DNA from 3 places in the Streptomyces sp. BBFR25 genome. Region 3 is predicted to be linked to each of the others. Evidence: riboswitches for the same ligand, from Rfam matches in the RefSeq annotation. Region 3 holds a riboswitch; each other region holds the start of a gene.

Evidence for each region. Region 3 has a riboswitch for cyclic di-AMP ahead of rpfA (resuscitation-promoting factor protein RpfA). Riboswitches for the same ligand answer to the same signal wherever they lie in the genome.
Region 1: it holds a riboswitch for cyclic di-AMP, as region 3 does, so the genes downstream of both, ACGH52_RS28780 (M23 family metallopeptidase) here and rpfA (resuscitation-promoting factor protein RpfA) in region 3, are expected to answer to the same signal.
Region 2: it holds a riboswitch for cyclic di-AMP, as region 3 does, so the genes downstream of both, ACGH52_RS06720 (C40 family peptidase) here and rpfA (resuscitation-promoting factor protein RpfA) in region 3, are expected to answer to the same signal.

The regions. Positions count from the first base shown of each region.
Region 1 is NZ_CP172447.1:6,300,125-6,309,879, forward strand. It holds gene ACGH52_RS28765 (DNA topoisomerase (ATP-hydrolyzing) subunit A) at 1-1,784, opposite strand, end outside; gene ACGH52_RS28770 (pitrilysin family protein) at 2,118-3,506, shown strand; gene ACGH52_RS28775 (pitrilysin family protein) at 3,503-4,891, shown strand; cyclic di-AMP (ydaO/yuaA leader) riboswitch at 5,083-5,247, shown strand; gene ACGH52_RS28780 (M23 family metallopeptidase) at 5,260-6,024, shown strand; gene ACGH52_RS28785 (GntR family transcriptional regulator) at 6,155-6,850, shown strand; gene ACGH52_RS28790 (HPr family phosphocarrier protein) at 7,018-7,299, opposite strand; gene ACGH52_RS28795 (GNAT family N-acetyltransferase) at 7,501-9,755, shown strand, end outside.
Region 2 is NZ_CP172447.1:1,512,252-1,520,540, reverse strand. It holds gene bioD (dethiobiotin synthase) at 3-719, opposite strand; gene ACGH52_RS06750 (adenosylmethionine--8-amino-7-oxononanoate transaminase) at 721-2,007, opposite strand; gene bioB (biotin synthase BioB) at 2,000-3,193, opposite strand; gene ACGH52_RS06740 (8-amino-7-oxononanoate synthase) at 3,344-4,471, shown strand; gene ACGH52_RS06735 (DUF397 domain-containing protein) at 4,514-4,744, opposite strand; gene ACGH52_RS06730 (helix-turn-helix transcriptional regulator) at 4,766-5,626, opposite strand; gene ACGH52_RS06725 (ATP-binding protein) at 5,844-6,356, shown strand; gene ACGH52_RS06720 (C40 family peptidase) at 6,327-6,800, opposite strand; cyclic di-AMP (ydaO/yuaA leader) riboswitch at 6,804-6,937, opposite strand; gene ACGH52_RS06715 (hypothetical protein) at 7,315-7,623, opposite strand; gene ACGH52_RS06710 (ATP-dependent Clp protease proteolytic subunit) at 7,631-8,266, opposite strand.
Region 3 is NZ_CP172447.1:3,573,079-3,582,833, forward strand. It holds gene ACGH52_RS16140 (ABC transporter permease) at 1-372, shown strand, start outside; gene ACGH52_RS16145 (cyclopropane-fatty-acyl-phospholipid synthase family protein) at 442-1,743, opposite strand; gene ACGH52_RS16150 (NAD(P)/FAD-dependent oxidoreductase) at 1,980-3,395, opposite strand; gene ACGH52_RS16155 (Ppx/GppA phosphatase family protein) at 3,825-4,766, opposite strand; gene ACGH52_RS16160 (DUF501 domain-containing protein) at 4,763-5,302, opposite strand; gene divIC (cell division protein DivIC) at 5,400-5,882, opposite strand; gene eno (phosphopyruvate hydratase) at 5,978-7,258, opposite strand; gene rpfA (resuscitation-promoting factor protein RpfA) at 7,544-8,272, opposite strand; cyclic di-AMP (ydaO/yuaA leader) riboswitch at 8,276-8,442, opposite strand; gene ACGH52_RS16180 (transglycosylase family protein) at 8,626-9,654, opposite strand.

The DNA.
Region 1 (9,755 bases), 2.7 Mb from region 3:
CCCGCGAGATTCGGCGTCGGCATGGACTCCGGAAGCTGGGGCAGGTCCACCACGTTCACCCGCAGCAGCCGCCCCGCGGACGTCACCACGCCCACCTCGCCGCGCGCCGTCGCCGGCACCGCGGAGACGATCAGGTCGTGCTTGACCCGCTTGGCGCCCGCCTCCGTGACGAGGGGCTCGTCGCCCGCGGTGCGGGCCAGCAGGCCCGTCGACGAGAGCAGCACCCGGCACGGGTCGTCCGCCACCTGGAGCGGCACGGCGGCGACCGGCGCGCCGCCCGACTCCAGCAGCGTCGTACGGCGGTCGGTGCCGAACTTCTTCGCCACCGCAGCCAGTTCGGCCGAGACCAGCTTGCGCAGCTCCGCGTCCGAGTCGAGGATCCGGGTCAGCTCCTCGATCTCCGCGTTCAGCCGGTCCTTCTCGGACTCCAGCTCGATGCGGTCGTACTTGGTGAGCCGGCGCAGCGGTGTGTCCAGGATGTACTGCGTCTGGACGTCGCTCAGCGAGAAGCGCTCCATCAGGCGCTGCTTGGCCTGCGCCGAGTTCTCGCTGGAGCGGATGAGACGGATGACCTCGTCGATGTCGACCAGGGCGGTGAGCAGGCCCTCCACCAGGTGCAGCCGGTCGCGCTTCTTGCTGCGGCGGAACTCGCTGCGGCGCCTGACGACGGTGAAGCGGTGGTCGAGATAGACCTCCAGCAGCTCCTTGAGGCCCAGGGTGAGGGGCTGGCCGTCCACCAGGGCGACGTTGTTGATGCCGAAGGACTCCTCCATGGCCGTCAGCTTGTAGAGCTGCTCCAGGACCGCCTCGGGCACGAAGCCGTTCTTGATCTCGATGACCAGGCGCAGTCCGTGCGCGCGGTCGGTCAGGTCCTTGACGTCCGCGATGCCCTGGAGCTTCTTCGAGCCGACCAGGTCCTTGATCTTCGAGATGACCTTTTCGGGCCCGACCGCGAAGGGCAGCTCGGTGACGACGAGGCCCTTGCGGCGGGCCGTCACCGTCTCCACCGACACCGTCGCGCGGATCTTGAAGGTGCCCCGTCCCGTCTCGTACGCGTCCCGGATGCCGGGCAGGCCGACGATCCGGCCGCCGGTGGGCAGGTCGGGGCCCGGCACGTGCTTCATCAGCGCGTCCAGGTCGGCGTTCGGGTTCCGGATCAGATGCCGGGCGGCCGCGATCACCTCGCGCAGGTTGTGCGGCGGCATGTTCGTGGCCATGCCGACCGCGATGCCCGAGGCGCCGTTGACCAGCAGGTTCGGGAAGGCGGCGGGCAGCGCCACCGGCTCCTGCTCCTGGCCGTCGTAGTTGGGGGCGAAGTCGACGGTGTCCTCGTCGATGGACTCCGTCATCAGCCCGGCGGCCTCGGCCATCCGGCACTCCGTGTACCGCATGGCGGCCGGCGGGTCGTCGTTGCCCAGCGAGCCGAAGTTGCCGTGGCCGTCCACCAGGGGCACGCGCATCGAGAACGGCTGGGCCATGCGCACCAGCGCGTCGTAGATCGACGCGTCGCCGTGCGGGTGCAGCTTGCCCATCACCTCGCCGACGACGCGGGCGCACTTCACATAGCCGCGCTCGGGCCTGAGGCCCATCTCGTTCATCTGGTAGACGATGCGGCGGTGCACCGGCTTGAGGCCGTCGCGGGCGTCCGGCAGCGCACGGGAGTAGATGACCGAGTACGCGTACTCGAGGAAGGAGCCCTGCATCTCGTCGACGACGTCGATGTCGAGGATCTTCTCCTCGTACGAGTCGTCGGGCGGCGGGGTCTTCGTACTACGGCGGGCCATCGCTGCCGGCTCCTTGCTGAAGCGTGAACGGTGAACTGACGCCGTCCATTGTGGACTGCGGCACTGACAGCGACCGACCAGGACCCGTCACGGGCTGCCGGCCCGGCGCTGCCCGCAGGGTACGCCCATCCCGGGGCGCCCTCCGCGCCGCCGTCCCCGGCGGCCCGCCAACCGCGTGCTCGCTCTCGGCGTACGAGGTCCGGGAACTCCACCGGTGGCCCGCACGCTTGCATACAGTGGCAGGATCGGCGGAATTCCGCAGTTCCGCCCACTGATTCCACCCGGTGGTCCACCCAGTGGTCCACCGAGAATCTCGCGATCGAAGGGACGTACATGCCCATGGGTCACACGGCCACCGCCCAGGCAGGCTCCGGCGGCCTGACAGCGACCGAGCACCGCCTGGCCAACGGCCTGCGCGTGGTGCTCTCCGAGGACCACCTGACCCCGGTCGCGGCGGTGTGCCTCTGGTACGACGTCGGCTCGCGCCACGAGGTCAAGGGGCGTACCGGCCTGGCTCACCTTTTCGAGCACCTCATGTTCCAGGGCTCCGCCCAGGTCAAGGGCAACGGTCACTTCGAGCTGGTGCAGGGCGCCGGCGGCTCGCTCAACGGCACCACCAGCTTCGAGCGGACCAACTACTTCGAGACCATGCCCGCCCACCAGCTGGAGCTCGCCCTCTGGCTGGAGGCCGACCGCATGGGCTCCCTGCTGGCCGCCCTGGACGAGGAGTCGATGGAGAACCAGCGTGACGTCGTCAAGAACGAACGGCGCCAGCGCTACGACAACGTCCCCTACGGCACGGCCTTCGAGAAGCTGACCGCCCTCGCCTACCCGGAGGGCCACCCCTACCACCACACGCCGATCGGTTCGATGGCCGACCTCGACGCGGCGACCCTGGAGGACGCGCGCGCGTTCTTCCGCACCTACTACGCGCCGAACAACGCGGTGCTGTCGGTCGTCGGCGACATCGACCCGGAGCGGACGCTCGCCTGGATCGAGAAGTACTTCGGCTCCATCGCCTCGCACGACGGCAAGCAGCCTCCCCGGGACGGTTCGCTGCCCGACGTCATGGGCGGGCAGCTGCGCGAGATCGTCGAGGAGGAGGTCCCGGCCCGCGCCCTGATGGCGGCCTACCGCCTGCCGGAGGACGGCACGCGCGCGTGCGACGCGGCCGACCTGGCCCTGACCGTCCTGGGCGGCGGCGAGTCGTCCCGCCTGTACAACCGGCTCGTACGCCGCGACCGCACGGCCGTCGCCGCCGGGTTCGGCCTGCTGCGCCTCGCCGGGGCACCCTCCCTGGGGTGGCTGGACGTGAAGACGTCCGGTGACGTGGAGGTGCCGGTCATCGAGACGGCCATCGACGAGGAGCTGGCCCGGTTCGCCGAAGAGGGTCCCACGGCCGAGGAGATGGAGCGCGCCCAGGCCCAGCTCGAGCGCGAGTGGCTGGACCGCCTGGGCACGGTCGCGGGCCGCGCGGACGAACTGTGCCGGTACGCCGTCCTGTTCGGTGATCCGCAGCTGGCCCTCACCGCCGTGCAGCGGGTCCTGGAGGTGACCGCGGAGGAGGTCCAGGAGGTCGCCAAGGCCCGCCTGCGCCCCGACAACCGCGCGGTACTCGTCTACGAGCCCACCGCCCCCGCCGACGAGGACGACGCCGACGAGAGCACCGTCACCGTCTCCGTGACCGACGCCACCGACGAGAACGAGGAGGCGGCCAAGTGACCGAGCTCGCCACCATGGAATTCCACGCCCGCCCGCAGGCCGGCGAGCCCAAGCCGTGGGCGTTCCCCGCCCCCGAGCGCGGCAGCCTCGACAACGGCCTCACCGTGCTGCGCTGCCACCGCCCCGGCCAGCAGGTCGTCGCCGTCGAGGTGCTCCTCGACGCCCCACTGGACGCCGAGCCCGCCGGTCTCGACGGCGTGGCCACGATCATGGCGCGCGCCTTCTCCGAGGGCACCGACAAGCACTCCGCCGAGGACTTCGCCGCCGAGCTGGAGCGCTGCGGCGCCACCCTCGACGCGCACGCCGACCACCCCGGCGTCCGGCTGAGCCTGGAGGTGCCCGCCTCGCGCCTCGCCAAGGCCCTCGGCCTGGTCGCCGACGCCCTCAGGGCGCCCGCGTTCGCGGACGGCGAGGTCGAACGACTGGTGCGCAACCGGCTCGACGAGATCCCGCACGAGCTGGCCAACCCGGCCCGGCGCGCCGCCAAGGAACTCTCCAAGGAGCTGTTCCCGGCCGGCTCGCGCATGTCGCGCCCGCGCCAGGGCACCGAGGAGACGGTCGAGGCCATCGACTCGGCGGCCGTACGCGCCTTCTACGAGCGGCACGTGCGCCCCGCCACGGCCACCGCGGTGGTCGTCGGCGACCTCACCGGCGTCGACCTGGACGCGCTGCTCGGCGACACCCTGGGCGCCTGGACCGGCTCGGCCGCCGAGCCGCGCCCCGTCCCCCCGGTGACCGCCGACGACCGCGGCCGGGTCGTCATCGTGGACCGTCCCGGCGCCGTCCAGACGCAGCTGCTGATCGGCCGCACCGGCGCCGACCGGCACGACCGCGTGTGGCCCGCGCAGGTGCTCGGCACGTACTGCCTCGGCGGCACCCTCACCTCGCGCCTGGACCGCGTCCTGCGCGAGGAGAAGGGCTACACCTACGGCGTACGGGCGTTCGGCCAGGTCCTGCGGTCCGCGCCGGACGGCACGGGCGCCGCGATGCTCGCCATCAGCGGGTCCGTCGACACCCCCAACACCGGTCCCGCCCTGGAGGACCTGTGGACGGTGCTGCGCAAGCTCGCCGCGGAGGGGCTCACCGACGCCGAGCGTGACGTGGCCGTGCAGAACCTGGTGGGCGTGGCGCCGCTGAAGTACGAGACGGCGGCGGCCGTGGCCGACACGCTGGCCGACCAGGTCGAGCAGCACCTGTCCGACGACTTCCAGGCCACCCTCTACCGCCAACTGGCCGCCACGGGCACCGTGGAGGCCACCGCGGCGGTCGTGAACGCCTTCCCGGTGGACCGCCTCGTGACGGTCCTCGTCGGCGACGCTGCGCAGATCAAGGAGCCCGTCGAGGCCCTCGGCATCGGCGAAGTCACCGTGGTGTCGGCCGAGTAGCGGCACGCGCGTGCGGTGGCCCTGGTGACCGGAGTGTCACCAGGGCCGCCGTTTGTCCGGATTGGGGGAGTGGTTGCCCGTCTGCCCTGTGGCGTGCGCTACAAAACGCCTGTTGCGTTTGAGAATTGAACGCAGCCGCGTTTAGCGTCTTCCGGGCTGTTCGTCAGGCAGTGCGCCGCACCCGCGGCACCGGACAGCCATCGCCGAGTCCCCGTACGGCGCGAGCCAGGGGAGCCGGGGACCCAACGCAGTCCCTGGGGTGAATCGGACGCCCGCGCGCACCGCGAGGGGGTCCGTAGGAGACCTTCCACCTCCGAACCCGTCAGCTAACCCGGTAGGCGAGAGGGAAGGAAAGGACAAGCCTCTACATGGCGTTCACGCGCGCCCCCGGGAAGCACCGCCGTCCCAGCCGGGTGCACCGCACCACCGCCCGCGCGGCGGGAGTCGCGGCCCTCGCCACCACCGGCGTCGTCGGCACCCTCGCCGCTCCGGCGCTCGCCGCCGAGCCCGCGGTGGAGCAGAGCGGACTCACCCCGGTCGTCGCCATCGGCGACTCCATAGCCGACGAGATCGACGCCCAGGCCCTCGCCCAGCAGCAGGCGGCCGCGGACGCCGCCGCCCGCGAGGCGGCCCGGGAAGCGGCCCGCGAGCGGGCGGCCGAGGCGGCCAAGGAGGCGCGCGAGGCCAAGGAGCGCGCCGCGCGGGAGGCGGAGCGCAAGCGCCTCAACACCTTCGTCGCGCCGATCACCGCCTCGTACGTCTCCACCGCCTACCAGGCCGGCAGCTCCCTGTGGTCCTCCGGCAGCCACACCGGCATCGACTTCCACGCCTCCAGCGGTACGACCGTGCACGCCGTGGGCGTCGGCACCGTCGTCGAGGCCGGCTGGGGCGGGGCGTACGGCAACCAGGTCGTGATCAGGATGCACGACGGCACGTACACGCAGTACGGGCACCTGTCGTCCATCGGCGTCTCGGTCGGCCAGTCGGTCGAGCCCGGCCAGCAGATCGGCCTCTCCGGCGCCACCGGCAACGTCACCGGGCCGCATCTGCACTTCGAGGCCCGTACGAGCCCCGAGTACGGCTCGGACATGGATCCCGTCGCCTACCTCCGTTCCCACGGCGTGAACGTCTGACGCAGGCGTCGTCCGAAAGCCCCGGCTTCCCGAGCCGGGGCTTTTCGCATTTAATATCGCTTGATCGGTCCGGGGTCGTGCCACACACGTCGATCGTCGGCATTTCACGGGGGTCAAGGGGAGGTCGCTCATGCGTATTCCGGCGCATTCGGTGTGCACGGCGATCCGGGACGACATCGTCACCGGCGTACACGGTCGCGGGAGCCGGCTCACCGAGGAACTCCTCGCCCGCCGCTACGGCGTCTCCCGCGTCCCCGTCCGCGAGGCCCTGCGCACGCTGGAGGCCGAGGGTTTCGTGGTGACCCGGCGGCACGCGGGCGCGTGCGTGGCGGAACCGACCGAGCGGGAGGCCGCCGACCTGCTGGAGACGCGCATGCTCCTGGAGCCGCTCGGGGCCTCCCGGGCCGCCCGGCGGCGCACCGAGGCCCACCTCAAGGTGTTGCGCGGCCTGGTCAGGCTGGGGCAGGAGCGGGCCAGGCAGGGCACCGGCGAGGAGCTGCGCTCCCTGGGCGGCTGGTTCCACGAGACCCTCGCCCGGGCGGCCGACAGCCCCTCCCTGACGGCGCTGCTGACCCAGCTCCGCCACAAGATCGCCTGGATGTACGTCGTGGAGACACCGGTCGGCCCGGTGGAGTACTGGGCGGAACACGGCGCGATCACCGATGCCGTGGCCCGGGGCGACGGCGAACGCGCGCGGGCGCTGATGACCCTGCACATCGAGCGGTCGGCCTCCGCGCACCGGCTGCGCTTCGCCTCCGACGGCGGGCGGGCGGAGCATGTGAGGAATGCGCAACATCCCGTAAACACGGCGGGCCCGCGCCGGTAACGCGGGTGCCGTATACAAAGGACGGGGAATTCCGGCCGTTGTTCTCCGCTGTCCGTGAAACGGGACGAACAGGCGGGCGAGCCGAAAGAGCAGGGAAAAGAAAGAGAAAAGAAAAGAAAGGCCCGTCCGGTGTCCCGGCGGGCCTTTCGGTGGTGCTGTCCGCCGGCTCAGACGGTCTCGGGAAGCTCCTCGAGCCCCTCGGCGACCAGCTTCGCCAGCCGGTCCAGGGCGGCTTCCGCGCCCTCGGCGTCGGAGGCGAGGACGATCTCCTCGCCGCCCTGGGCGCCGAGGCCGAGGACGGCCAGCATGGAGGCCGCGTTGACGGGGGACCCGTCGGCCTTGGCGATCGTCACCGGGACGCCTGTGGCCGTGGCGGCTCGGACGAAGATGGAGGCGGGGCGGGCGTGGAGGCCCTCGGCCCAGCCGACGTTGACGCGGCGCTCAGCCATGTGATGCTGCCCTTCAGGTGTTCAGAGGGGTTGGAGTTGTCTAGACCTGTGTTGTCTAGACCAGTTTCCCACATCGTGAAGCAAGCCGGGACGGCCGCGTGCGCCGTCCCGTGCGGTGCTCGGACCGCGGCCTCGCCCCGAGCCTCCGCCCCCACAGACTGCCCCGCGCCGTTGTCGGACGCGAGCCGTACTCTGGGGCCCATGCAGACCTCGTCGGACCGGCACGAGTATCCCGCCCACTGGGAAGCCGACGTGGTGCTGCGCGACGGCGGCACCGCGCGCGTCCGCCCCATCACCGTCGATGACGCCGAGCGCCTGGTCAGCTTCTACGAGCAGGTGTCCGACGAGTCGAAGTACTACCGCTTCTTCGCGCCGTATCCCCGTCTGTCCGCCAAGGATGTCCACCGCTTCACGCACCACGACTTCGTGGACCGGGTGGGACTCGCGGCCACCATCGGCGGCGAGTTCATCGCCACCGTACGCTACGACCGGATCGGGTCCGGCGGAACACCCGCCACCTCCCCGGCCGACGAGGCCGAGGTCGCCTTCCTCGTCCAGGACGCCCACCAGGGGCGCGGCGTCGCCTCGGCCCTCCTGGAGCACATCGCCGCCGTCGCCCGCGAGCGGGGCATCCGCCGCTTCGCCGCCGAGGTGCTGCCCGCCAACAACAAGATGATCAAAGTCTTCATGGACGCCGGGTACACCCAGAAGCGGAGCTTCGAGGACGGGGTGGTCCGCCTGGAGTTCGATCTGGAACCCACCGACCGCTCGCTCGCCGTGCAGTACGCGCGCGAGCACCGCGCGGAGGCCCGTTCCGTCCAGCGGCTGCTGCAGCCCGGCTCGGTCGCGGTCGTCGGCACCGGCCGCACCCCGGGCGGCGTCGGCCGCAGCATCCTCGGCAACATCCGGGACGCGGGGTACACGGGGCGCCTGTACGCCGTGAACCGGGCCTTCCCGGAGGACCGGAAGGACCTCGACGGGGTCCCGGCGTGCCGCTCCGTGCGGGACATCGACGGGCCCGTCGACCTCGCCGTCGTCACCGTGCCCGCCGAGCACGTCCCGGACGTCGTCACCCAGTGCGGCGAACACGGCGTGCAGGGGCTGGTGGTGATCTCCGCCGGATACGCCGACAGCGGGCCCGAGGGACGCGAACGCCAGCGGGCCCTCGTGCGGCACGCGCGCACGTACGGGATGCGCATCATCGGGCCCAACGCCTTCGGGATCATCAACACCTCCCCGGACGTACGGCTCAACGCCTCCCTCGCCCCCGAGATGCCGCGCCCCGGCCGGATCGGCCTGTTCGCCCAGTCCGGCGCCATCGGCATCGCCCTGCTCTCCCGGCTGCACCGGCGCGGCGGCGGGGTCACCGGCCACACCGGCGTGTCCACCTTCGTCTCCTCCGGCAACCGCGCCGACGTCTCCGGCAACGACGTCCTGCAGTACTGGTACGACGACCCGGAGACCGACGTCGCGCTGATGTACCTGGAGTCCATCGGCAACCCCCGCAAGTTCACCCGCCTGGCCCGGCGCACCGCGGCCGCCAAGCCCCTGGTCGTGGTGCAGGGCGCCCGGCACGGCGGCGTGGCACCCCAGGGGCACGCCGTACGGGCGACACGGCTGCCGCACGCGACGGTCTCCGCGCTGCTGCGGCAGGCCGGCGTGATCCGGGTCGACACCATCACCGACCTGGTCGACGCGGGGCTGCTCCTCGCCCGCCAGCCGCTGCCCGCCGGACCCAGGGTCGCCATCCTGGGCAACTCGGAGTCCCTGGGACTGCTCACCTACGACGCGTGCCTCTCCGAGGGCCTGCGCCCGCAGCCCCCGCTGGACCTGACGACCGCCGCCTCGGCCGACGACTTCCACGCGGCCCTGGCCAGGGCCCTGGCCGAGGACACGTGCGACGCGGTCGTCGTGACCGCCATCCCGACGGTGGGGGAGGGGGCGGCCGGGGACGCCGCGCTGGCTCAGGCGCTGCGCTCGGCGGCGGCCGCGGTCCCCACCAAGCCGGTCCTCGTGGTCCACGTGGAGCTGGGCGGCCTGGCGGAGGCCCTGTCCGCGGCGACGAGCACCGCCCCGCAAGCGGCCCCGCGTACGGCAGCCCCGGCCGATCCGAGCGCCGTCCCGCAGGCCGCCCCGGGCACCGCAGCCCACGCCGCCCCCGGCCCCGCCGAGGAGCCCGCGTCCGGTAGGCCCGGCCCGTCCGGCCCGCCCCGTCCGCCCGCCGCCTCGGCCCCGCCGCCGTCCGCCGCCCCGGCCCCGGACGGAGCCCACCTCATCCCCGCCTACCCCGCCGCCGAGCGCGCCGTCCGCGCCCTCGGCGAGGCCGTCGCCTACGCCCAGTGGCGGCGCGACGCCGCCGACCCCGGCAAGGTCCCGGAGTACGAGGACATCGACGAGAGGGGCGCCGCCCAGCAGATCGCGGGGTACCTCGCGCGCGGTCAGGGGCTCGCCCTCGG
Region 2 (8,289 bases), 2.1 Mb from region 3:
GGTCAGGGAGCCGCTCGGGCGCCGAACGCGGCAGCGTCCCAGGTGCCGTCCAGCACAGGCGCCAGCCACTGGGGCGCCGTCGAGCGGAAGGCTGCCGGGGCGAGGGCCCCCGCTCCGGCGGGCACGGCGCCGAGGAGCGGGGCGCCGGACACGTCCGGAAGGTCCGCGAGGTTGCAGCGGGCGGCGAGGTCCGGGTCCCGGGGCCAGCTGCCGATCACCAGCCCCGTCAGCTCCAGCCCCCGGGTACGCAGCTCGCGCGCCGTCAGCTCCGTGGTGTTCAGCGTGCCCAGCCCCGCCGACGTCACCACGAGCACCGGTGCGCCCAGCAGACCGGCGGCGTCCGCCAGCGTCCCGCCGGCCGCGTCGAAGCGTACGAGCAGCCCGCCCGCGCCCTCGACCAGCACCAGGTCGTGCTCCGTGGCCAGCTTGGCCGCCGCCTCGGCGACCTCCCCGGGACGCACCGGGGCCCGCCCGGCCCGGCGCGCGGCCGTACCCGGCGCCAACGGCTCGGGGAACCGCGCCACTTCGGCGACCGTCACCTCACCCGCGAGCCGCGCCACCTCCTCGGCGTCCCCGGCCTCGTCCGGCCGCACGCCCGTCTGCGCGGCCTTCAGCACGGCCACCGACCGGCCGCCCGCCAGGGCCGTCGCGGCGACGGCCGCGGTCACGACCGTCTTGCCGACCTCCGTGCCCGTGCCCGTGATCACCAGTACCGGCATGTCATCCCTCCTTCGCCGCCGCGCACACCGCGCGGGCGATGCGCGCCACGTCCGCGTCGCCCGTGACGTACGGCGGCATGGTGTAGACCAGGTCGCGGAACGGGCGCAGCCACACGCCCTCGCGCACCGCCGCCTCCGTCGCCGCCCTCATGTCCACCGCGTGGTCGAGCTGCACCACGCCGATCGCGCCGAGCACCCGCACGTCGCGCACGCCCGGCAGCCCGGCGGCGGGCGCGAGCCCCTCGCGCAGGCCCGACTCGATCCGCTTGACCTCCGCGAGCCAGTCCTGGCCGAGCAGCACTCCGATCGACGCGCAGGCCACGGCCGCCGCCAGCGGATTGCCCATGAACGTCGGTCCGTGGGCCAGCACCGGCACCTCGCCCCGCGAGATGCCGTCGGCCACCCGCGCGGTGCACAGCGTGGCCGCCATCGTCAGATAACCGCCGGTCAGCGCCTTGCCCACACACATCACGTCCGGCGTCACCGCCGCGTGCTCCGCCGCGAACAACGCCCCCGTGCGCCCGAACCCGGTGGCGATCTCGTCGAACACCAGCAGCACGCCGTGCGCGTCGCACGCCTCGCGCAGCACCCGCAGATACGCGGGGGAGTGGAAGCGCATCCCGCCCGCGCCCTGCACCACCGGCTCCACGATCACCGCGGCCAGTTCGTCGGCGTGCCGTTCGATCAGTGACCGCAGGTGGTCGGCGTACGTCTCGTCGTACTCCGACGGCGGCGCGTCCGCGAAGACCTGGCGCGGCAGGACGCCGGACCACAGCTCGTGCATCCCGCCCTCCGGGTCGCACACCGACATGGGCTGCCAGGTGTCGCCGTGGTAGCCGCCGCGCCAGGTGAGCAGGCGGCGCTTGCCGGGGCGGCCGAGGGAACGCCAGTACTGCAGGCACATCTTCACGGCGACCTCGACCGACACCGAGCCGGAGTCGGCGAGGAACACGTGCTCCAGGCCCTCGGGCGACATGTCGACAAGGAGCTTCGCCAGTCGCACGGCGGGCTCGTGGGTGAGCCCGCCGAACATCACGTGGCTCATCCGCTCCAACTGCTCGCGCGCGGCCTCGTTCAGCACCGGGTGGTTGTAGCCGTGGATCGCCGACCACCAGGACGACATCCCGTCGACCAGCTCCCCGGAGCCGTCGGCCGGCCGCAGCCGGACCCCGCTCGCCGACTCCACGACGAGCGGGTCCTGCCGGCCGGGCATGGGCCCGTACGGGTGCCAGACGTGGCGCCGGTCCAGCGCCAGCAGTTCGGCGACGTTCAACGCGGGCTCAGGCATTGGGCGCGAGGTCCGTCCCGGCGCCGCGACGGCGTACGGCCACGAGGTCGGTGCGGGGCTCCTCGGCGGGGCGCGGCGCCGCGGGCTCCTCGGCGGGCGCCGGGGCGCACACCCCGCCGCCCGCGTGCGAGCCGCACCCGCCACCGCCCTCGGGTGAGCCGCAGCCGCCGCCCCGGGCGGCCACGCGGTGCTCCGGCAGGGTGACCTCCCCGGCGCCCTCCACCTCGAAACCGGCGTCCGCGATCATCTCCAGGTCCGCGTGGCCCGCCTGTCCCTCGCTGGTGAGGTAGTCGCCGAGGAAGATCGAGTTGGCCAGGTGCAGCGCGAGCGGCTGCATGGTGCGCAGATGGACCTCGCGCCCCCCGGCGATGCGCACCTCGGCGTCCGGGCAGACGAACCGCGTCATCGCCAGGATGCGCAGGCACCGCTGCGGGGTCAGGTGCCACTCCTTGGCGAGCGGCGTGCCCTCCATCGGGATCAGGAAGTTGACCGGCACCGAGTCCGGGTCCAGCTCCCGCAGCGAGAAGACCACGTCGACCAGGTCCTCGTCGCTCTCGCCCATGCCCGCGATGAGACCCGAGCAGGCGGACAGCCCGGCCGCGTGCGCCTTGTTCACCGTGTCCACCCGGTCGGCGTACGTGTGCGTGGTCGTGATGTCGCCGTACGTCGACTCGGAGGTGTTGAGGTTGTGGTTGTAGGCGTCGGCACCGGCCTCCCGCAGCCGCTCCGCCTGGCCGTCGGAGAGCAGCCCCAGGCAGGCGCACACCTCGACCGACTCGTTCTGCTCCTTGATGGCCTTGATGGTGTCCGAGACCCGGTCCACGTCCCGGTCGGTCGGGCCGCGTCCGCTGGCCACCAGGCACACCCGCTTGGCGCCCCCGGACACCCCCGCCGCGGCGGCCGCGGAGGCCTGGTCGGGCTTGAGCCAGGTGTACTTGAGGATCTCCGCCTTGGAGCCCAGCCGCTGCGAGCAGTAGGAGCAGTCCTCGGGACACAGGCCCGACTTGAGGTTGACGAGATAGTTGAGTTTCACCCGTCGGCCGAACCAGTGGCGGCGCACCTTTCCGGCCGCGGCCACCACGTCGAGCACGTCGTCGTCGGAAGTGGCGAGGACGGCGAGCGCCTCCTCGCGGGTCGGCGACTCGCGCCGAAGCCCCTTGTCCACCAGCGTGTTCAGCAGGTCCATGAGAGCCGATCCTGTCCTAAGGGGCCGTCCGCGGCCAAGGAGACTTCGCACAACACTGACAGATCGACGTGTGGGTATTGCCACACCTCGCGGGGGTGGCCGGGCCGCTAATGTCTGTTCATTGCCTACAAAACACCGGAGGGCCACCCCATGGCGTTCGGCTGGATCGACGAGCAGGACCGGGCGCGCCGCGAGGCCGGACTCGTACGGGGGCTGCGCCCCCGCCCGGCGACGTCGGCGCTGCTGGACCTGGCGAGCAACGACTACCTGGGACTGGCCCGGCACCCGGAGGTCGTCGAGGGGGCGGCGGCGGCCGCGCGGACCTGGGGCGGCGGCGCGACCGGCTCGCGGCTCGTGACCGGCACGACCGAGCTGCACGCCGAACTCGAGCGCGAACTGGCCGAGTTCTGCGGTTTCGAGGCCGCGCTCGTCTTCTCCTCCGGCTACGCGGCCAACCTCGCCGCGGTCACCGCGCTGGCACCGCACGGCAGCCTCGTCGTCTCCGACGCGGGCAACCACGCCTCACTGATCGACGGGTGCCGGCTCGCCCGCGGCGCCACCCAGGTCGTGGGGCACGCCGACCCGGACGCCGTGCGCAAGGCACTGGCGACCCACGACGGACCCGCCGTGGCCGTCTCCGACACGGTCTTCTCGGTCGACGGCGACGCCGCGCCCCTGGCCGCACTCGCCGAGGTGTGCCGGGCGCACGGGGCCGGACTGGTCGTCGACGACGCACACGGCCTCGGCGTCCTCGGCGACGGCGGCCGGGGCGCCCCGCACGGCGCGGGTCTCGCGGGCCGCGACGACGTCGTGGTGACCGTGACGCTGTCCAAGTCGCTCGGCGCGCAGGGCGGCGCCGTGCTGGGCCCCGCCCGGGTGATCGGTCACCTGGTCAACGCGGCCCGTACGTTCATCTTCGACACCGGACTCGCCCCCGCCGCGGCAGGGGCGGCCCTGGCGGCGCTCAGGCTGCTCGGCCGCGAGCCGGAGCGGGCCGCGCGGGCCCGTTCCGTCGCCGCCGAGCTGCACGCGCGCCTGACCGCCGCGGGTCTGGACGCGGTACGTCCGGACGCCGCGGTCGTCTCGGTGCGCGCGCCCTCCCCGGAGGGGGCCGTGCGGTGGGCGGCCGACTGCCGGGCGGCCGGCCTGGCCGTGGGCTGCTTCCGCCCTCCTTCGGTGCCCGACGGCATCTCACGGCTCAGGCTGACCGCGCGTGGAAACCTCTCCGGGGAACAGATCGAGCGTGCCGTACGGGTGATCGGCGACACGCGGCCATGAGTCGGCGGGACACGGCCGTGCGCCGTCCGGAGCCCGTCGGGGTCAGTCCCGGTGGACGCGGGCGGTGAACGCCGTCCAGCTCCCGGGGGAGAAGAGCAGGGCGGGCCCGGCCGGGTTCTTGGAGTCGCGCACGGCGAGCAGTCCGGCCCAGCGGCCGGCCGACGGACGGGCCGTCTCCACACAGTTGTTCGCTCCGGTGCTGTAACTGCTGCGCAGCCACCGCACACCGGTCATGTCGGTGCTGACAGGGATGTTCCGGGGACGTTCGGACATGAAGCCTGACATGGTGCCTCCTTACGCGCCTGCCGCGGTGGCGGCGATGAAGTCCAACGAGTCCTCGGGCGAAAGGGCATGGATCAGAAGGGCGTTGAAGGCCTCGGTATAGGCCTCTAGGTCTTCTTTCCGTTCGAGGTGCAGGCTACTCGTCAAGTGGTCGAGAACAACCACATCCAGATCAGAAGTGCTCGAAAAAGAGAAGATTACGAAAGGGCCGGTGACACCGATGTGCGCCCCGGCGGCAAACGGCAGGACCTGGAGGCGGACATGGGGGAGCCGCGCGGCCTCGACCAGTCTGGCCAGTTGACGGGCCATCACCCCGGGCCCGCCCACCTCCCGGCGCAGCACCGCCTCGTCCAGGACCGCGCTCAGCTCCAGGGGCGGCTCGCCGCGCAGCACGTCCTGCCGGGCCAGCCGGACCTCCACCAGCGTCTCCAGCCGTTCCGCCGGCATGCCGTCCACCGCGGCCCGTGTCACCGCGCGGGCGTACTCCGGCGTCTGGAGCAGGCCGGGCACCACCGTGGTCTCCAGCGTGCGCATCGCGCTGGCCTGCGACTCCAGGCTGATGAAGTCGCGGTAGGTCGGTGGCAGCACCCCGCGGTACGCGTGCCACCAGTGGTTGCGTCCCCCCGCGTCCTCGGAGCGCGCCAGCATCTCCAGCAGCCCCCGCAGCTGCTCGTCGTCCACGCCGTAGACGTCGAGCAGTAACCGCACGTCGGCCGGTTTCACCCCGCTCGTCCCCGTCTCGATCCGGCTGACCTTCGACTGGTGCCAGCCCGCGAGCCGGGCCGCCTCGCCGCTGGTGATGCCCGCCGACATGCGCAGAGCGCGCAGTTCCGCGCCCAGCTTCCGGCGGCGCACCACGGGACCGTGCTGCATGGGACAAACTCCCTTACTCCTTATGAGCCGCCCAAATACGCTCTGCCGTCGCAGAGTTCACCGCTTCGAGCGACAGATATATGCATATCTTGGTGGATCGCCGCCCTTCACGGGTCCGGTGATGGCAGTCTGGCGGCGAAGCACCAGTCCGGGACCGTACTCGAACCATCCGCTCCGTGTCGGGCCTGCGGTCCCGTGAGAAAGGGACGACGTCGCCATGGCAGACCATCTGGAAGCATCCGTCACTCTGCCGAGCGATCCCGCCTCGGTGGCCGCCGCGCGGACCTATGTGGTCGGCACCCTGGCGGAATGGGGGTTGCCGCTCGACGCCGACCTGTCCGAGACCGTGCGGCTCATCGTCTCCGAACTGGCGACCAACGCGGTCCAGCACACGTTCGGGCAGTCGCCCACCTTCACGGTGGACCTCGTCCTCGACCGCGACGAGCGGCTGCGTCTCGGCGTCACCGACAGCCACCCGCGCTTCCCCAAGCGGCTGCCCGCCGCCGTTCAGCAGGACAACGGGCGGGGCATGGTGATCATCCGCTGGCTGACCGCCGAGTGCGGCGGCAGGCTGAGGGTCCGGCCCACGCGCGAGGGGGGCAAGACCGTCTCCATCGAGCTGCCCTGGTCACCCCCGAGCGGGCCGGAGGCACCCGCGGGAGTGACGGCGGGGCAGAACGCCGTCACTCCCGCGGGCGGGCTACTTGACCCGGCCGTACCAGACGCTTGAGGTCCAGATCTTCTGCAGCCGCACCACGTCCCCGGTCTTCGGGGCGTGCCAGAGTCTGCCCTTCCCGGCGTAGATGCCCACGTGGTAGACGCTCCGACCGGAGTGGAAGAACACGAGGTCACCCACCTTGCGTTTCTTGGCGGAGATGTGGCGGGTCTTGTTGTACTGCTGTGCCGCGGTGCGTGGCAGCTTCTTGCCGGCCTTCTTGAACGAGTACAGCGTCAGGCCGGAGCAGTCGAACCGATGGGGTCCGATGGCGCCCCAGCGGTACGGGGAGCCCTGCTTGGAAGCGGCGATCTTGAGGGCCTTCGTCGCATGGCTCGCCGCGGCCGCCTCGGAGGCGGCACCGGGGACCACGACGGAGCCGCCCACGGCGGCGAGGGTGAGGGCCGAGGCCGTACCGGCACGAGCCATCAGCGACGGGACACGATTGAGCGCGGACATGCGCAACCCTTCGTCAGCCGCCTGTGAAGGATGACCTGTCGGATTCGGGCTGGCGAAGTTGCCCGGCCGCACGAGTGCGGCTTCACCCCAAGGACCGCTCGGTCCGGCACCTCTCGCGGAGGCGGCCGTGCCGGCGACCCGTCGTGCTCGGGTCCTCCACTCCTGCCGATCCACTTCCTCGCGACCGGTCGTCCGGACGGCGGCAGGACTCGGCGTCCGCCCGGACCGCCCCGCCGCGGCGGCGGGGGCTTGTCGTCGTGACGGATCCTGTCCCGCCCGAAGGGAAAATCCCAACGGAACGTGCCCTTTGTGTTGTTACATCCCACTCACCCGTTCGGGTCGCCCCTTCGTGTTCGACGGGCCGCCGGGCACGGCGGCGGCGCCGGGACCAGCGGCGGAGCGGTGCGGGGGACCGGCTGGACGCGGGGCGCCGCAACTTCGGCCGGTCAGCAATCGGAGGTGTCCCTACGCCGAAAGGGGGTACGCCGTTTGGTCCGTTTCGACGCGGGCTTCCTCAACTCCCGGAGCGCGGCGGAAGGCAGACCCGCGCCGTCCGGCGTTCCCCGTCCAGTACGCGCAGCGCCCGGGCGAGGGTGGCGGCGTGCACCTGGGTCTCGCCGCGCCGGTGCATCAGCGCCAGCGCGTCACGCAGCGCCGCCGCCTTGCCCACCAGCGCCTGAGCGGCCCGCAGGCCGCCGTAGGTGTCGCCGTCCCGCCCGGGGTTGATGCGCCCGAGCAGATCGACGACGTCCAGGAAGCGGTCGATGACCTCGGCCTCGGCGCGGGTCAGGGCCGGCAGCGGGGGCAACTCGGGTGGCAGCACGGACGGCTCACCTCGCGCCGGGTGCGGTGGGCGGGGTCCTGCGGGCGGGCACGATCCGGTCCACCAGGCCGTACTCCAGCGCCTGTTGGGCGTCGAGGACCGTTTCCCGCTCGATGTCCGCGCTCACCTGTTCGGGGCTGCGGCCCGTGTGGCGTACCAGGATCTCCTCCAGGCGGGCGCGGACGCGGAGCAATTCGTCGGCGTGGACGACCAGGTCGCTCGCCTGCCCCTCCACCGGTTCGGTGAGCACCGGCTGGTGGATCACCACCCGGGCGCCGGGCAGGACGGCGCGCTTGCCGGGGGTGCCCGCCGCCAGCAGCACCGCGGCGGACGAACCGGCCTGTCCGAGGCAGGTCGTCGCCACGTCGCAGGCGACGTAGCGCATCGTGTCGTAGATCGCCGTCATGGCGGTGAAGGAGCCGCCGGGCGAGTTGACGTAGAGCTCGATGTCCCGGTCCGGTGCCTGGTGCTCCAGGTACATGAACTGCGCCATCACGTCGTTCGCGGAGGTCTCGTCGACCGGTGTTCCGAGGAAGACGATCCGCTCCTGGAGCAGCTTGGAGTACGGGTCGGACGTCCGGGCCCCGGAACTCGTGCGTTCGGTGAACTCGGGCAGGACATGGCGGGCGGACGGTCGGGTCATGACGAACCCCTCCTCGTGGCGGA
Region 3 (9,755 bases):
GCCATGGCGGTGATCGTGGCCGTCCTCGGTGTCATCAACACCCTGGCCATGTCGGTCTTCGAGCGCTCCCAGGAGATCGGGATGCTGCGGGCGATCGGCCTGGACCGCAAGGGCATCAAGCGGATGGTCCGCCTGGAGTCCCTGGTGATCTCCCTGTTCGGCGGCGTGCTCGGCGTCGGTCTCGGCGTGTTCTTCGGCTGGGCCGCCGGTCAGCTGATGGGCACCACGATGGCGACGTACGAGCTGGTCCTGCCCTGGGGCCGGATGGGCCTCTTCCTGCTGCTGGCGGCCGCGGTGGGCGTCCTGGCGGCGCTGTGGCCGGCCCGCCGGGCGGCACGGCTGAACATGCTCCAGGCCATCAAGGCGGAGTAGGCGGCGCGCCCGCCCGAAGGGCCCCGCTCCCGGTGGGAGCGGGGCCCTTCGGGCCGCGCGTACGCGGTCTCAGTTCCAGGTGCGGGCGCGCAGCGGCAGGCCGGAGGCGCCCGAGTCGGGCGTCTTCACGGCGAGGACCTGGTTGACGCCGATGCGGTTGCGCTCGAAGGACAGCGCGGAGGCGGCCATGTACAGCTGCCACACCCGGGCCCGGCCGGGGGTGACGAGCCGGGTGGCCGCCGCCCAGTCGGACTCCAGGTTGGCGACCCACCGGCGCAGCGTGAGCGCGTAGTGCTCGCGGATGGACTCCACGTCGCGGACCTCGAAACCGGCCCGCTCCAGCTGGGTGACGGTGGTGCCGACGGGGGCCAGTTCGCCGTCCGGGAAGACGTAGGCGTCGATGAACTCGTCGACGCTGTAGGCGGACTCGTCCCGCTGGGGGCGGCGGGCGATCTGGTGGTTCAGCAGCCGTCCGCCGGGCTTGAGGAGTCTGTGCAGGTCGGTGGCGTACTCCAGGTAGCGCTCGGCGCCGACGTGCTCGGCCATGCCGATGGAGGAGATGGCGTCGTACGGCCCGTCCGCGACGTCCCGGTAGTCCTGGACGCGGATCTCCACCCGGTCGGTGAGCCCCTCGTCGGCGACGCGCTTGCGGGCGTAGGCGGCCTGCTCCTGGGACAGGGTCACGCCGACGACGCTCACCCCGTGCTCGCGGGCCGCGTGGATCGCCATGGAGCCCCAGCCGCAGCCGACGTCGAGGAGGCGCTGACCGGGGCTCAGGTCGAGCTTGCGGCTGACCAGTTCGAGCTTGTCGCGCTGGGCGTCCTCCAGCGTGCCGCCCTCTTCGGGCGGGGCGGGCCAGTAGGCGCAGGAGTACACCATGGAGGGGCCGAGGACGAGTTCGTAGAAGTCGTTGCCGACGTCGTAGTGGTGGCTGATGGCCCGCTTGTCGGTCCGCTTGGTGTGCAGGTGGCCGCGGGCCCGGCGGATCTCCTCCGGCGGCGGCGCGGGCGGCAGCGGGGGCCCGGCGAGCTTCACCAGGCCGCGTACGGCGGCCCGGACCTCGGGGTCGCGCAGTGCCTCGACCAGGGAGCGGGCGTCCTCGCCGCGCTCCCAGATGAGGCCGGCCATCAGGCCGAGGGCGGTGTAGAGGTCTCCGTCGACGTCGATGTCGCCGGCCACCCAGGCGCGGGCCAGGCCCAGTTCACCCGGTTTGAACAGCAGGCGGCGCAGGGCCCTGCGGTTGCGGACGACGAGGGTCGGCGCGCCCGGCGGACCCGCCAGCGAACCGTCCCAGGCGCGGATGCGCACCGGAAGGGGTGCTCCCAGCAACTGTTCGAAGAGGTTCTGCAGCCGCAGCGCGGCGTCAGCCATGGCGTCCTCCGTGACGAGCGATCCCGGAATGTCCAACACCACGTAAACACCTGGGAGGCCGCCGTACAGTCCCCGGCGCGCGTTACGACTCGGCAAAATAGCTGTACACACCAACGGTTTTGCCGCCCGGGTGGCACGGCACCCGCACAGCACGAAGGGGCCGCCCGCACCACGGATGGCGGACGGCCCCTTCGGGGGTACTGCTGAGAACCGCTACGGCCAGAAGCGAGGCGGGGTCAGGAGGCCTTGGCCTCGGTCTTCTCCTGCTGCGCGGCCTTCTCGCCCTGGTCTGCGGCCTTCGCCGCGGCGGGCTTCGGGGCCGGCTTGGCGGCCTCGTAGAACTCCTCGCGCGGGGTCTCCATCGCGCCGAGGGAGACGACCTCGCGCTTGAGGAACATGCCGAGCGTCCAGTCCGCGAAGACGCGGATCTTGCGGTTGAAGGTCGGCATCGCCATGCCGTGGTAGCCGCGGTGCATGTACCAGGCAAGGCGGCCCTTGAGCTTGATCTTCATCTTGCCCATGACGATCATCGCGACGCCCTTGTGCAGGCCGAGGCCCGCCACCGCGCCCTTGTTGGCGTGGCTGTACTCCTTCTGCGGGAAGCCCCGCATGCCGGAGATCACGTTGTCGCCGAGGACCTTGGCCTGGCGCAGCGCGTGCTGGGCGTTCGGCGGGCACCAGGCGTTCTCGTTGCCCGCCTTGCGGCCGACGAGGTCCGGCACCTGGGCGTTGTCGCCCGCGGCCCAGATGTAGTCGGTGCCCTGGACCTGGAGGGTCGCCTGGGTGTCGACGTGGCCGCGGGGGCCGAGCGGCAGGCCGAAGCGGGCCAGCGCCGGGTTGGGCTTGACGCCGGCCGTCCACACGATGGTGCTGGAGTCGACCTCCAGCCCGTTCTTGAGCACCACGTGGCCGTCGACGCAGGAGTCCATGGAGGTGGACAGGTAGACCTCGACGCCGCGGCCCTCGAGGTGCTCCTTGCCGTACTGGCCGAGCTTGGGGCCGACCTCGGGGAGGATCTTGTCGGCGGCGTCCACGAGGATGAAGCGCATGTCCTCGCGGGAGACGTTCTTGTAGTACTTGGCCGCGTCGCGGGCCATGTCCTCGACCTCACCGATGGTCTCCGCGCCGGCGAAGCCGCCGCCGACGAAGACGAAGGTGAGCGCCTTGCGGCGGATCTCCTCGTCGGTGGTGGAGTCGGCCTTGTCGAGCTGCTCCAGCACGTGGTTGCGCAGGCCGATGGACTCCTCGATGCCCTTCATGCCGATGCCCTGCTCGGCGAGGCCGGGGATCGGGAAGGTGCGGGAGACCGCGCCCATGGCGATGACCAGGTAGTCGAACGGCAGCTCGTACGCCTCGCCCACCAGGGGGGCGATCGTGGCGACCTTGCGGTCCTGGTCGATGGTGGTGACCCGGCCGGTGAGGACCTCCGCCTTCGGAAGCACGCGCCGCAGGGGGACGACGACGTGCCGCGGGGAGATGCTGCCGGCGGCGGCTTCGGGAAGGAAGGGCTGGTAGGTCATGTACGACCGCGGGTCGACGACGGTGACGGTCGCCTCGCCGTAACGCATCTTCTTCTGGATGCGTCGAGCTGCGTACAGGCCTACGTACCCACCGCCTACTACGAGGATCCTGGGACGCTCCGTGGTGCTCATGCCATCGAGTATCCACCCGGTTGAGGGGGGTCGATCGTGCGCCCCTTCACAAGCTTCGGTGGGTGCTGTGCTACCATCCGCCGCCCACGTGACGGAGATCATGGCGGACGAAGGAACCAGCGTGTAGGGCACCCCGTTGTCAATGCCGCGTGAGCTGCGCCTCCGCGCCTCCGGGACGGTGGACCACCCTTCCGCGAGGACTCCGCGGGACCCCCTCGCGACACCGACCTGAACACGTTCAAAGGGCAGTTGAAACCCCAAAAGGGTCAACGCGCGCGCTTTCGTCGTCCGACAGGGCCCAATTCCTTGTGAAGAACTTCACGAACTTTCCCGACGGCCCGTCACCGAAGGGCCCCGGAAGGCCCCCGGGACCCGCTCAATCGTCGTCCGCGCTGCTCAGACCGCTACCGCACCCACCGCCGCGAAGGCCTACGCGATCGACCACGCGATGCCGTCGAGGATGTCGTGCTCACTCACGACGACCTCCTCCGCGCCCGTCCGCTCCATGATCGCCAGCAGTACCAGGGACCCGGCCGCGATCACGTCCACCCGGCCCGGATGCATGGCGGGGACCGCCGCGCGCTCGGCGTGGGTGGAGCGCAGCAGCCAGTCGGTGATCTCCCGGACCCGGTCCCGGGAGACACGGGAGTGGTGGATGGCGGCCGAGTCGTACTCCGGCAGCTCCTGCGCGATCGCGGACACCGTCGTCACCGACCCCGCGAGCCCCACCAGCGTGCGCGCCTCGCGCAGCGGAACGGACTGCTCGGCGAGGTCCAGGGCCGCCTCGACGTCGGCCCGTACGGCCGCGATCTGCTCCTCGGACGGCGGGTCGGTCACCGCGCCGTCGCGCACCAGGTGCCGCTCGGTCATCCGGACGCAGCCGACGTCCACGGAGCGGGCGGCGCGCACGTGGTCGTCGCCGACGACGAACTCGGTGGAGCCGCCGCCGATGTCGACGACCAGGTAGGGCCTGTCGAGGTCCGCGCGGCCGGTCAGCTCCTTCGTCGCCCCGGTGAAGGAGAACTCCGCCTCCTGGTCGCCCGAGATGACCTCCGGCTCCACGCCCAGGATGTCCAGCACCCCGCGCACGAACTCGTCCCGGTTCTCCGCGTCGCGGGAGGCGGAGGTCGCGACGAAGCGCAGCCGCTCGGCGCCGTGCGCCTTGACGGCCTCGGCGTACTCCCGGCAGGCGGCGAACGTCCGCTCCAGCGCCTCGGGCGCCAGCCGCCCGGTGCGGTCCACGTCCTGGCCGAGCCGCACGATGGTCATGCGCCGGTCCAGGTCCGTCAGCTCGCCCGTGGCCGGGTCGGCGTCGGCCACCAGGAGCCGGATGGAGTTCGTACCGCAGTCGATGGCGGCGACCCGGGTCACTGGGCGTCCTCCCCGTCGGTCTCGGGGGCCGTCACGCACGGACCCTTGCGCCACCACTCGGGCAGCATCGCGATCGCCTCGTCGCCCAGCGGGTTGACGCCGGGACCGGCGGCCAGCGAGTGGGCGACCAGCACGTGCAGGCACTTCACGCGGTCCGGCATGCCGCCCGCGCTCGGGAAGCCGGTCAGCTCCTCGATCTCGTCGCGGCGCCGGATGTAGTCCTCGTGCGCGGCGCGGTAGGCGGCGGCCAGCTCCGGGTCGGTGCCCAGGCGCTCGGTCATCTCCTTCATCACGCCGTTCGCCTCCAGCGTGCCGATGGCGGAGGCCGCCTTCGGGCACGTCAGGTAGTACAGCGTGGGGAAGGGCGTGCCGTCGGGCAGCCGCGGCGCCGTCTCCACGACGTCCGGCTGTCCGCACGGGCAGCGGTGCGCGATGGCGCGCAGTCCGCGCGGGGGACGTCCGAGCTGCTGCTTGAAGGCCGCCACGTCCGCGTCGGTCGGCTCGGTGCGCGGGGTGGTCGGCGGGGGAGTCTGCATGACTGTCTTCTGCTGGTCTTCCTGTTGAGTCACTGCCGGAGCGGTCTGCGCGGTCGGCACGGTCTGCGCGGCGGTCGGGGTGGGCGGCGTGGGCGGTTCACTGCCGGCTCGCGGCGGCGTCGGCCTTGTCGACCCCGTCCCACACGTTCCGGTACCAGGGGCGGTCGGCGGCACCGGCCTCGGCACGGGTCTGCTCCGCCGCCTCCGGGTCGACGACGACGAACCCCGTCTCCCCCGGCATCACGTAGTGCAGCCGCAGCCGGACCTGCTGCTCGGCGTAGGCGTCGTCCTGCCAGCGTGCCTTGAGGTCGCGCAGGTCCTCGACCCGCTGCCGGGTCTCCCGCCGCTCCCGCTGGAGATCGGCGATCTCGGCGCGCTGGGCGACGTACTGCCGAATCGGGTAGGCGAGCGCCACGACGAGCGAGCAGAGCACCATCGCGAGCAGCGCGGCCCGGCCGGTCAGCCGGGAGCGCCGGGCCTGGCGCCTGGTCTGCGAACGGTAGACCCGGGCCGCGGTCTGCTCCCCGATGATCCGGATCCTGGTCGCGGTGGAGAAACGGTCCCGGTCCTTCACGGCCATCTGGTCTCCGCCTCCCGTGCACGCGCGTACGTCCCCGCACACGGTACGGGACCGGGTACGGGGACGTACGTACGACGCTGCCTTCTACCGGGCCGTCAGCCCTTGAAGCGGGGGAACGCGCTGCGGCCGGCGTACACCGCGGCGTCGTCGAGGATCTCCTCGATGCGCAGCAGCTGGTTGTACTTGGCGACGCGCTCGGAGCGGGCCGGGGCGCCGGTCTTGATCTGGCCGCAGTTGGTGGCGACGGCCAGGTCGGCGATGGTGACGTCCTCGGTCTCGCCGGAGCGGTGGGACATCATGCACTTGAAGCCGTTGCGCTGGGCCAGCTCCACGGCGTCCAGGGTCTCGGTCAGCGAACCGATCTGGTTGACCTTGACCAGCAAGGCGTTGGCCGAGTTCTCCTCGATGCCGCGGGCCAGGCGCTCCGGGTTGGTGACGAACAGGTCGTCGCCGACCAGCTGGACCTTGTCGCCGAGCTTGGCGGTGATGGTCTTCCAGCCGTCCCAGTCGTCCTCGAACAGCGGGTCCTCGATGGAGACCAGCGGGTACGCCTCGACCAGCTCGGCGTAGTACTCGGTCATCTCGGCGGCCGTGCGGGTCTTGCCCTCGAAGGCGTAGGAGCCGTCCTTGTAGAACTCGGACGCGGCGACGTCGAGCGCGAGGGCGATCTGCTCGCCGGGGGTGTAGCCGGCCTCCTTGATCGCCTCCAGGATGAGGTCGAGGGCCTCGCGGTTGGAGCCGAGGTTCGGGGCGAAGCCGCCCTCGTCGCCCAGGCCGGTGGCCAGGCCCTTGTTCTTCAGGACCTTCTTGAGCGTGTGGTAGACCTCGGCGCCCCAGCGCAGGGCCTCGGAGAAGGACTCCGCGCCGATCGGGGCGATCATGAACTCCTGGATGTCCACGTTGGAGTCGGCGTGCGAGCCGCCGTTCAGGATGTTCATCATCGGCACCGGCAGCAGGTGCGCGTTCGGGCCGCCCAGGTAGCGGAAGAGCGGCAGGTCGCTGGCCTCGGAGGCGGCGTGGGCGACGGCCAGGGAGACGCCGAGGATGGCGTTGGCGCCGAGCGAGCCCTTGTTGTCGGTGGCGTCCAGGTCGAACATGGCCTGGTCGATCAGGCGCTGCTCGGTGGCGTCGTAGCCGACCAGCTCCGGGCCGATCTGCTCGATGACGGCCAGCACGGCCTTCTCGACGCCCTTGCCGAGGTAACGGCTCTGGTCGCCGTCACGGAGTTCGATGGCCTCGAAGGCACCGGTGGAGGCGCCGGACGGAACGGCGGCACGACCCGTGCTGCCGTCGTCGAGGCCGACCTCGACCTCGACCGTGGGGTTGCCTCGGGAGTCCAGGATTTCCCGGGCTACGACGACGTCGATGGACGGCACGAGCATCTCCTTCTTCAATGTGACGCTTCGGTGTGACGCGCGGGTCCCGCGGGACCGCGGCGGCTCTGCGGGACCGAGCCTAACCGGCTCCGGGCGATCGGCCAGCCGATCGCCCACCCGCTGGACAGAACCGAGAGTAAATTGTTTCCGAACGGAACAAAGACGTTTCCGGAAACCGGGACGGAACCACAGGCGGGCCCCGGCGGACGCGGGACGTGAAAAATCCCGCCCCGGTGCGTACGGGGGAACACGCACCAGGGCGGGAGTCGCGGGAGCCGCCGCCGCTTACTTCAGGTGCAGCTGCTGGCCCGGGTAGATCAGGTCGGCCTCGTCGACGATGTCGTCGTTCAGCTTGAACAGCTTCGCCCAGCCGCCCTTGACGTCGTGCTCCGCGGCGATCGAGCTGAGGGTGTCGCCCTTGACGACCTTGTACTCGCCGTCGCCCTTCTCGACCTTCTTGCCGGTCGGGGTGGTGACGGTCTTCTTCGGGGCCTGCTCGGTCTTCTGCTCCGCGGCCGGACGCTCGGAGGAGCGGGAGGCCTTCTGCTCGGTGGAGCGGTCGGCGGTGGAACCGCTGCTCTGGCTCTGCGAGCTCTCGGAGCTGCCCGAACCGCTGTCCTGGGAGCCGCCACCGGTGTACGCGGCGCCCGACAGGCCGGTGCCGCAGACCGGCCAGGCGCCCTTGCCCTGGCCCGCGAGCACCTTCTCGGCGATCTGGATCTGCTGGGACTTGCTCGCCTGGTCGGCGGTGGAGGCGTACTGCGTACCGCCGTAGGCGGCCCAGGTGGAGGCGGAGAACTGCAGACCGCCGTAGTAACCGTTGCCGGTGTTGATGGACCAGTTGCCGCCGGACTCGCACTGGGCGACGGCGTCCCACTCGGACGCGGTGGCGGCGGAGGCGTTGCCGGCCGCCATCAGCGGGGCGGCGACGGCGGCACCGGTGACACCGGCGACGGCGATGACACGGGTGGCCTTGGACGGACGACGGTGCTTGCCCTTGCCGGAAAACAGCATGGTTGATCCCCTCACCGACGCCTGCGAGGTGAGCTGTCGGGTTCGGGCCGGTTGAGTTGCCCGGCCGGGTTCCTCGCGGAACTCGGCTCCACCCCTAGCCGCTCCGGCTCAACTGCCCGGTGCGGCGCTTACCTTGGGTCCCCCGCTCCTGCCTTCGGCGCTTGACGCGACGACTGTTCCCGTACGGCCGCTGGCAGGATTCGGCGTTGCGGCTGTCGGGGCCCGCGGTGGCGAGCGGTCATGACCGTAGACACGCGCTCCGCGGATTTTCAAAGACGATCACGGCTTCTGAGACCTATCTCTCACGAGATCCAAAAGGGACATACGGTCTCTAACCGTGACGCGAACTCCCCCTACTTTTCGCCCGATTCGCCCGTGACCGTGAGCGTCTGACCGGGCAGGATGTGGTCGGGGTCGGCGCCGACGACCGCCTCGTTGTCGGCGTAGAGCGCCTGCCATCCGCCGTCGACGTCAAGGGAGTCGGAGATGGCCCACAGCGTGTCGCCGGTGCGGACGACGTAACGGCCGCCCCCGGCGTCCCGCGCGGCACCGTCGCGCGAGGCGTGCCGCCCCGGCGCCGGGTCCGTGGGACCCTCCTTCGCGGCACCCTCGTCCGCACTGTCACCGCGGTGGCGTCCGGCGCCGGACGCGCCCTCGGTTTCCCGCGGTTCGGCGCCGACGGAGGGGGTGGATTCAGGCGAAGTGTCCGGCTTGGCGGACTGGCCCGCACCACCGGACGAGCTGCCCGAGGCACCGTCCGCACCGTCGGCCGCAGCGCCGGTCGAAGCGTCAGAGGACGGCGAAGAAGAGGGCGAAGGGGACGAAGAGGACGCCCCGGAAGTCGACTCCGCCGCCCCGGACGACTCGGATGATTCGGTCGAGTCGGATGCCCCGGACGACTGGGACGACTCGGGCGTTTTGGTGGTCGTGGGCGATTCGGACGACTTGGTGGTGTCCTTCTCCCCCGAGGTGCCCGAGCCCTCCGACGCCCCGCCACCGACCCCGGAGCCGTTGCCCAGACCGGCGAGCAGACCACAGGTCGGCCAGGCGGCGATGCCCTGGTCCGCGTGTATCTTCTCGGCGATTCTTATCTGCTGGGAGCGGCTGGCCCGGTCGGCGCTGGGGGCGTAGTCCAGGCCGCCGTACTGCTCCCAGGCCTCCTGGGACAGCTGCAGCCCGCCGTAGTACCCGTTGCCGCCGTTCTGGCTCCAGGCGCCGCCGGTCTCGCACTCGGCCACCTGGTCCCAGGCCGCCGAGTCGGCCGCGTGGGCGCCGGTGGCGCCGAGCAGCGGGATCGCGATGGCGGAGCCGGTCACTCCGGCGGCGACGACCAGAGCGGGTGCCTGGCGGGGGCGGCGGTGACGACCGTTCCCGGAGAGCATGCGACGACCTTTCACAAGACGACGGGGACCACGCGGCGGATGACGCTCGACACCACGTTGATCCGTGAACGTATAGGGAGATCATCGGTTGTCACAAGTTC